DNA from 2 places in the Kutzneria viridogrisea DSM 43870 genome. Region 2 is predicted to be linked to the other one. Evidence: riboswitches for the same ligand, from Rfam matches in the RefSeq annotation. Region 2 holds a riboswitch; the other holds the start of a gene.
The links. Region 2 has a riboswitch for glycine ahead of KALB_RS38350 (L-serine ammonia-lyase). Riboswitches for the same ligand answer to the same signal wherever they lie in the genome.
Positions count from the first base shown of each region.

Region 1: it holds a riboswitch for glycine, as region 2 does, so the genes downstream of both, gcvT (glycine cleavage system aminomethyltransferase GcvT) here and KALB_RS38350 (L-serine ammonia-lyase) in region 2, are expected to answer to the same signal.

Region 1 covers NZ_CP007155.1:9,111,237-9,115,644, reverse strand. The annotation lists gene glyA (serine hydroxymethyltransferase) at 53-1,327, opposite strand; gene gcvH (glycine cleavage system protein GcvH) at 1,324-1,710, opposite strand; gene gcvT (glycine cleavage system aminomethyltransferase GcvT) at 1,726-2,835, opposite strand; glycine riboswitch at 2,860-2,948, opposite strand; glycine riboswitch at 2,949-3,043, opposite strand; gene KALB_RS39880 (helix-turn-helix transcriptional regulator) at 3,176-3,799, opposite strand; gene KALB_RS39875 (hypothetical protein) at 4,073-4,408, shown strand, end outside.
Region 2 covers NZ_CP007155.1:8,796,675-8,801,082, forward strand. The annotation lists gene KALB_RS38345 (hypothetical protein) at 1-249, shown strand, start outside; gene KALB_RS47975 (group II intron maturase-specific domain-containing protein) at 391-507, opposite strand; gene KALB_RS38350 (L-serine ammonia-lyase) at 760-2,133, opposite strand; glycine riboswitch at 2,292-2,385, opposite strand; gene KALB_RS38355 (glycoside hydrolase 5 family protein) at 2,485-3,699, shown strand; gene KALB_RS38360 (alpha-L-fucosidase) at 3,771-4,408, shown strand, end outside.

The DNA.
Region 1 (4,408 bases), 310 kb from region 2:
CACTGCGTTCAACGCAGTGAACGGCACCTTCATGACCAGGCGGAACCGCGCTCTACAGCGTCGGGTAGAGCGGGAACTTCTCGGTCAGCACGGTCACGCGGCCGCGCAGTTCCTCGCGCAGTTCCTCGCCGAACTCCGGGGCGAGCGCGCGGGCGAGGATGTCGGCGACCTCGCGGAACGCCTCGTCGTCGAAGCCGCGGGCGGCCAGCGCGGGGGTGCCGATGCGCAGGCCGGAGGTGACCATCGGCGGCCTCGGGTCGAAGGGCACCGCGTTGCGGTTCACGGTGATGCCGATCTCGTGCAGCCGGTCCTCGGCCTGCTGCCCGTCCAGCTCGGACTTGCGCAGGTCGAGCAGCACCAGGTGGACCTGGGTGCCGCCGGTGAGCACGGTGGCGCCAGCCGCGGCCACGTCGTCACCGAGCAGGCGCTCGGCGAGGATGCGCGCACCGGTCAGGGTGCGCAGCTGGCGCTCGCGGAACGCCTCGCTGGCGGCGACCTTGAAGGCCACGGCCTTGGCGGCGATCACGTGCTCCAGCGGGCCGCCCTGCTGGCCGGGGAACACCGCCGAGTTGATCTTCTTGGCCAGCTCCTGGCGGCACAGGATGACACCGCCGCGCGGACCGCCCAGGGTCTTGTGCGTGGTCGTGGTGACGATGTCGGCGTGCGGCACCGGGTTCGGGTGCAGCCCGGCGGCCACCAGCCCGGCGAAGTGGGCCATGTCCACCATCAGGTAGGCGCCCACCTCGTCGGCGATGCGCCGGAACGCCGCGAAGTCCAGCTGGCGCGGGTACGCCGACCAGCCCGCCACGATCATCTTCGGCTTGTGCTCGCGGGCCAGCCGCTCCACCTCGGCCATGTCGACCTGGTAGTCGGACTCCCGCACGTGGTAGGCGACCACGTTGTACAGCTTGCCGGAGAAGTTGATCCGCATGCCGTGCGTCAGGTGCCCGCCGTGCGCCAGGTCCAGGCCCAGGATGGTGTCCCCGGGGTTGAGCAGCGCGAACATGGCGGCGGCGTTGGCCTGCGCCCCGGAGTGTGGCTGCACGTTGGCGTGCTCGGCGCCGAACAGCGCCTTCACCCGGTCGATCGCCAGCTGCTCGATGACGTCCACGTGCTCGCAGCCGCCGTAGTACCGGCGCCCCGGGTAGCCCTCGGCGTACTTGTTGGTCAGCACCGAGCCCTGCGCCTGGAGCACCGCCAGCGGGGCGAAGTTCTCCGAGGCGATCATCTCCAGGGTGCCGCGCTGGCGGCCCAGTTCGGCGTCGATGGCCGAGGCGACCTCGGGGTCGAGCTCGCCAAGCGGGGTGGTCAGCTCGGGCGGGGTCATTCCGCGGCCTCCTCGATCAGCGCGGCGTACTCGTCGGAGCTGAGCAGGCCGTCCTGGCTCTCCTCGGCGCGCACTGTGAACAGCCAGCCGTCGCCGAACGGGTCGGTGTTGACCACGGCGGGGTCGTCGGCGACCTTGTCGTTGACGGCCACGACCTCACCGGTGACCGGGGCGAACAGGTCGCTGACGGACTTGGTGGACTCCAGCTCCCCGCAGGGCTCGCCCGCGGTGACGGCGGAGCCGACCTCGGGCAGCTGCACGTACACGATGTCGCCGAGCGACTCGGCGGCGAACGCGGTGATGCCGACCTTGGTGAGCCCGTCGGTGACCGACACCCACTCGTGCTCGGCGGTGTACTCCAGGTGTTCGGGAACGGCGGTCATCAGTTGTGCACCCTTTCAGGCGGATCGGCGGTAGAACGGCAGCGCCACGACCTCGACGGGGGACATGGTGCCCCTGATGTCGACGGCCAGCGCGGATCCCGGTTCGGCGCGTTCGGTGTCGACGTAGGCCATGGCCACGGCGTGTCCCAGGGTCGGCGACGGGGCGCCACTGGTGACCACACCCAGCTCGGCACCGGACTCGGGATCGACAACACGGTAGCCGTGCCTTGGCGCCCGGCGACCCGGTGCCACCAGGCCGACCAGGCTCCGGCTCGGCGTGGACTTGGCGGCCACCTCCAGCGCGGCCCTGCCCACGAAGTCACCCGGCTTGTCCAGCTTCACCACCCGGCCAAGACCCGCGTCGTACGGGGTCAGCTCGGCGGTCAGCTCGTTGCCGTACAGCGGCATGCCCGCCTCCAGCCGCAGGCTGTCCCGGCAGGACAGGCCGCAGGGCACGACCCGGCCCGTCTCGTGCAGCGCCGTCCACACCGCCTGCGCCGAGTCCGGGGCCACGAACAGTTCGAAGCCGTCCTCGCCGGTGTAGCCGGTGCGCGCGAGCAGCACGTCCACGCCCGCGACGGTGGTCGGGTACGAGGCGTAGTAGCGCACGGTGGACAGGTCGGTGGGGGTCAGCGCGGCCAGGATCCCGGCGGAGTCCGGGCCCTGCACGGCCAGCAGGGCGTAGCCGGTGGACTCGTCGCGGACCTCGGTGTCGAACCCGGCACCGCGGGTGATCAGCGCCTCGGCGACGACGGTGGCGTTGCCCGCGTTCGCGACGACCAGGTACTCGTGCTCACCGGTGCGGTAGACGATCAGGTCGTCCAGGATGCCGCCGTTCTCGGCGCAGATCATCGTGTAGCGGGCCTTGCCCACGGCGATCGCCGAGGCGTGGCCGACCAGGGCGTAGTCCAGGGCGGCACCGGCCTGCGGGCCGCTGAGCACGATCTCGCCCATGTGCGTGAGGTCGAACAGACCCGCGCTGCCGCGGACCGCGTTGTGCTCGGCGAGGTCGCCCTCGTAGCGCAGCGGCATCTGCCAGCCTGCGAAGTCGGTGAACTTCGCGCCGAGCTTCTCGTGCACGTCGTGCAGCGGTGTGCGCCTGGTCACGGCGTCCGCGGAACTCATGGAGACCCCTCGCTGTCGGAGTGAGCCTCCCCCTCTGTCATGGGCCTGAGAGTTTCGCCGCGCGAGCGGCTTTCACCTTCGGCGAGGTGCGAGCACCTGCTTTTCAGAGTCGCCTGGTCCGAGCGGTGTGGGTGCCTGAGAGATTCCGGGGAGGGATTGCTCCTTCGGCGCCTGCCCGGCTTCGGCAGGACTCTCCCGCACGGCGTCAACGGCGCGAGCGTGAAGTTGTCGGTCTTGCGGGGGGCAACGGTATGTGGCCGCGCCCCGCAGCGTCAACCACGGCGAAGCCCCTGGTTCCAGGCGCCCCTCCGCGCCTGGAACCAGGGGCTTCGACCGATCTCTAGATCACACCCGCGCGCATCGCATAGGCCACGGCGTGCGGCCGGTTGCGCAGGCCCAGCCTGCTCATCACGGCGTACACCACGTTCTTCACGGTCCGTTCCGAGTACGACAGCTTGGTGGCGATCTGGGCGGTGTCCCAGCCCTCGGCCATCAGCCGCAGCACGTCGATCTCCCTGGGTGCCAGCCCCGAGGCGGTCAGGCCGTTGGGGCGCAGCACCTCCTTGTGCAGCCGCTCCACCTGTGACAGCAGCGAGCCGAGCAGCGTCGGCGGCATGTCGCCCATGCCACGCTTGGCCGCCAGCACCGCGTGCACCAGTCGGTCGCCACTGGCGGCGGCCTTGGGCAGCACCCCGACCACACCGCACTCCACAGCGGTGAGCAGGTCGGCGTCGTTGAAGCGGTCGGTCACCAGCACGATCTTGACTGAACCCTGGTCAGCGGTCCTGCGCAGCAGACTCATCACATCGGCGTTCACGGTGTCCACGCACACCACGAGCACGTGTGCCTCGGACAACCGGCTCGCCGGGACGACCTGCACCTCGCTACGGGCACGCAGGTAGCTGATGGCCCCAGCCAGCGTGATCGGATCGCCCGCATGCACGGCCACCCACACTCTGTCCATCTGCTTCCTCCTCGACGGTGATCCCCCGGGTACACAGCGTGCAACCGCTCTCTTCAGAGGATCTTCACGCCGCCTCCACGCCATGTAGACCGGCGCTGACCTGCGTGTTCGCTCCACGTTGCGCCGCATCGGCCCGGCGCAAGGGGTAATCGGGCACAGAGTTTGCCCGTCCGTCGAAACCTTCAGCTTCCCGCCAGCCAGAGACCTGTTGACCAGCAATTGGCTGTCGTACCCTTGCACAATTGCATTTGCCTCGGGGAGGAGGATCGCCAGGTGCTCGTCGCGGATGCCGTGATCGTGTCCGATGCCCCGCCCCAGGTCGATTCCACGCCGCTGCGCACCGCGCTGGCCGCACTCGCCGGGCAACTGCCCGACGACCTGCTCTGCACCGCACGCCGCTGGCTCGCCGAGGGCCGCACCACCGAGGTGGCCAGGTCCGTGGCCTTCGCCGCCGTCCACCAGCGGGTACCGCTGACCGAGACCAACCAGGACGCACTGGTCCGCGCCCTGCTGTCGGCGGGCGAGGACCCCGTTGCCCTGCGCGGGCTCGCCCCCGCCGACCACCCGCCCGCACTGCCCTACACCTTCGGGCTGGGCGGCTGGTCCGCC
Region 2 (4,408 bases):
CTGTTCCGCGCGCCGAGCCTGGAGCGCGACGTGGCGACGAGCATGGCCGAGGCCATGCTCGCCCGCAAGTACTTCTCGCACGGCCCCCAGGCGTACTCACAGGCCATCGCGCAGGCTCTCGGGCAGTCCGACCCGGTGACCGCGGACATCGAACCGCCGTACGGCGAGAACGAGGTCCGCGCCTTCCTCCAGCTCGTGCACGAAGAACTCGACAAGCAGAAGCCCTGGCCGGCACCGGTCGACCAGTGAGGGTGTTGGTCGCGGCGGCGTTCGCCGCCGCGACCAACGGGTCGGCAGCGTCGCAAGAAGTGAGATGAGCGCGAGGCGTCGGGCACCAGCTCGGTCTGGCGATCGGACGCCGCTTCGCCAGGGAGGATTTCATCCTCGCCCTCATCGCATGCGATCAGGCAACAAGGTTGCCTTCGACGATCCGTGCTTGAAGTAGGCGGTCCAGCCCCGCAGCACCTGGTTGAGTTGGCGCAGCAGGACATCGAGCGCCAGGTTCACGTCCTGCCAGCACAAGCAACAAGCTGACTCTCGCGAGCGAGGAACGATCATGACCACGGCCGGCGGCACCGGGACAGGGCGAGAAAGCACGCCTTGACCCGGCACCACCGTCCGCAGGATCGGCTTCGTGTCGGGATGACGCAGGGGTCTGGACGGACCAAGATCAGGTCATCGCCAGGCCGTCAGACTTCGCGCAGTGGCGAGAAGTGCCGAGTGGCAACGAAAAAGGTCGCCGCAGGTCGGAGGCAGTGATCAGCACTCGATCACGTTGACGGCCAGGCCGCCGCGCGCGGTCTCCTTGTACTTGTCCTTCATGTCCCGGCCGGTCTCGCGCATCGTCTTGATGACCTTGTCCAGGGACACGAAGTGGGCGCCGTCCCCGCGCAGTGCCATGCGTGCGGCGGTGATGGCCTTGATGGAGGCCAGCGCGTTGCGCTCGATGCACGGGATCTGCACCAGGCCGCCGATCGGGTCGCAGGTCAGGCCGAGGTTGTGCTCCATGGCGATCTCGGCGGCGTTCTCCACCTGCTCGGGGGTGCCGCCCAGCACCTCGGCGAGCCCGGCTGCGGCCATGGAACAGGCCGAGCCGACCTCGCCCTGGCAGCCCACCTCGGCACCGGAGATGGAAGCGTTTTCCTTGAACAGCACACCAACGGCGCCCGCCGCGAGCAGGAACCGGACCACTCCGTCCTCGTTGGCGCCGGGCACGAACCGGGCGTAGTAGTGCAGCACGGCGGGCACGATCCCGGCGGCGCCGTTGGTGGGGGCGGTGACGACCCGCCCGCCCGCCGCGTTCTCCTCGTTGACGGCCAGGGCGAACAGGGTCACCCAGTCCATGACGCGCAGCGGGTCGGTGGTGAAGTGCTCGCTGGACAGCCCGCGCCTCAGGTCGGCGGCCCTGCGCCGGACCTTGAGCCCGCCGGGCAGCACGCCCTCCACGGTGCAGCCGCGCTCCACGCAGTCCTGCATGACCTGCCAGATGTGCAGCAGCCCGGACCGGACCTCGGACTCCTCGCGCCAGGCCAACTCGTTGGCCAGCATGATGTCGCTGATGGACAGGCCGGTTTCCCGTGTCCTGGCGAGCAGTTCGTCCCCGGTGGTGAACGGGTGCGCGAGCGGGGTGCTGTCGGGCTTGATCCGGTCGGTGCCGCTGGCGGTCTCGTCCACGATGAAGCCGCCGCCGACGGAGTAGTACACGGCGCTGTCCAGCTCGGTGCCATCGGCGTCCAGCGCGGCGAAGCTCATGCCGTTGGGGTGCAAGGGCAACTGCTTGCGCCGGTGCATGACCAGGTCGGTGTCCTCGACGAACTCGATCGGCCGCTGCCCGCCCAGGGTGAGCCTGCGGTCGCGGCGGATCTCGGCGACCCGGTCGTCGGCGTTGCTGGGGTCGCACAGCTCGGGCTGTTCCCCCTCCAGGCCCAGCATGACGGCCTTGGGGCTGCCGTGCCCGTGCCCGGTGGCGCCCAGCGAGCCGAACAGCTGCGCGTGTACCCGGGTGGTCCGGTCGAACAACCCGGCCTCGCGCAGCCGCCGCACGAACATGCTCGCGGCGCGCATCGGCCCCACGGTGTGCGAGCTGGACGGCCCGATCCCCACGGAGAACAGGTCGAACACGCTGATGGCCATACGGTCACTCCACGGTGCGGTGGTCGGGTCGGGTCCCGAACCAGGTCAGTCGGTTGGCTCCCCCTCTGTCATGGGACCTGAGAGCTTCACCGCCACGACCGCGACAGCTTGCACCGTGGGTGGGCGTGCACGACCGCGCACACTCTTTCCAGAGTCGCCTCGCCCGGCCGGTCTTGTTGCCTGAGAGTGTGCGGGGAGTGCTTGCTCCTTCGGCGCCCCGGCGTGAACCGAGAGCTCTCCCGACCGGGCTGTGCACCACGCGACGAACGCGGGTACTCGGCCTGTTTGGAGTTGTTGACGCCCACTGTAGGTGACCGGAAGTGTTGGCGGCACGAGCGTGAAGGAGAGCTAATGCGGTTCGGCGCCAACTACACCCCGTCCCAGCAGTGGTGGCACGCCTGGCTGGACTTCGACCCGGGATCGATCAGCAAGGACCTGGACGACCTCGCCGGGCTGGGCCTGGACCACGTGCGGGTCTTCCCGATCTGGCCGGTGTTCCAGCCGAACCGGGGCGTGGTGCGGGAGCGGGCGGTCGAGCAACTGCTGGAGCTGGTCCGGCTGGCGGCGGCGGCCGGGCTGGACGTCTCCGTGGACGGCATCCAGGGCCACCTGTCCAGTTTTGACTTCTACCCCTCGTGGACGCAGACCTGGCACCAGCGCAACGTCTTCACCGACCCCGACGTGCTGGCGGGCCAGGCGCTGCTGCTGCGCACCCTGGCCACGGCCCTGCGCGGGGAGCCGAACTACCTGGGCATGACCCTGGGCAACGAGATGAACAACCTCGTGCCGCACAACCCCTGCACCCCCGAGCAGGTGGACGCGTGGATCGACCACCTGCTGGCGGTCTGCGCCCAGGCCGACCCGGACCACCCGCACTGCCATTCCGCCTTCGACGACGCCTGGTACGTGGACGGCCACCCGTTCACCCCGCAGGCCAGCGCGCGCAAGGGCGCCATGACCACCGTGCACCCGTGGGTGTTCAGCCTGGACTGCGCGCGCCGCTACGGCCCGCTGTCCACTGAGGTCACCCACCTCGCCGAGTACGGCACGGAACTGGCCAGGGCCTACGGCGAGGTCGGCCGGGTGATCTGGGTGCAGGAGCTGGGCGCCCCCGACCCGCACATCCCGGTCGCGGACGCCCCGGAATACGCCGCGCAAACGCTTGCCAACGTCACGACCTGCGCCGACGTCTGGGGCGTGACCTGGTGGTGCTCGCACGACGTGGACCGCCGGTTCGTGGACTACCCGGTGCTGGAGTACGGCCTGGGCCTGCTGCGCACCGATGGCAGCCGCAAGCCGCTGGCCGAGACGGTGAGCCGGGCGGTGCGCGAACTGCGGAGCACGCCGCCACAGCCCGCCGTGCGCAAGACGGCACTGGTCTTCGAGGGCGGCGGGCTGGACTCGCGGCGCGAGTCGGGGCCGGGCGGGGCGTTCTTCGAGGCCTGGATGCGGCTGGCCGCGCAGGGCGTGCGAGTGGCCACCGTACTGGCGGACAGGTCGGATGATTCCGCCTACCTGGCAGCCCGGGGCATCACGGAACTGGTCCAGTTGGGCGACGTCACCTGACGGGTTGACAGCGTGAGGTAGGCCACAACAGGATTCAGTCATCCGATGAATCGCCGCGCGCAGGAGGCTCAATGCCGACCTATCCACGCCGGAACGTCCTGGGCATGGCACTGGGAGCGACAGTGCTGGCCACGGTTTCGGGCACGGGCACCGCGTTCGCCAGCGCAGCACCGGCCACCACGGTGCCCGACCCGGTCCCCGTACCGCTCGACGGCTACTTCGACAACGATGGCATCGACTCCATCGCGCTCCACGACGGCAACTTCGACGGCTCGGGCTACACCTACCCGGCCGAGGTGTTCGCGGCCGGGCGGATCGTGGTCGACGGGGTGCCCTACCAGTTCCCCTCCTCTGCGCCCGGGGCGAAGAACAACGTGGTCGCCATGGGCCAGCGGATCACGCTGCCCAAGGGCCGCTACACCTCGGCGATGCTGCTGGTGTCCTGCTCGTACGGGGCGGCGGGCGGGCCGGCCACCGTGCACTACGCGGACGGCACGACCACGCAGGCGAGCCTGTCGGGGTCCGACTGGTACGGGGCGCGCGGCTCGCTGACCGCGCCGTACCGGTACGCCGCGGACGGCAGCAAGGACCTGAACCCGGTGTCGATCGACTCCGCGCAGCTGTGGCTGGACGCGGGGCGCGACGCGGTGGCGATCACGTTGCCCACGACCAATCCCGCGCAGGCCAACAAGTCCAGCCTGCACGTGTT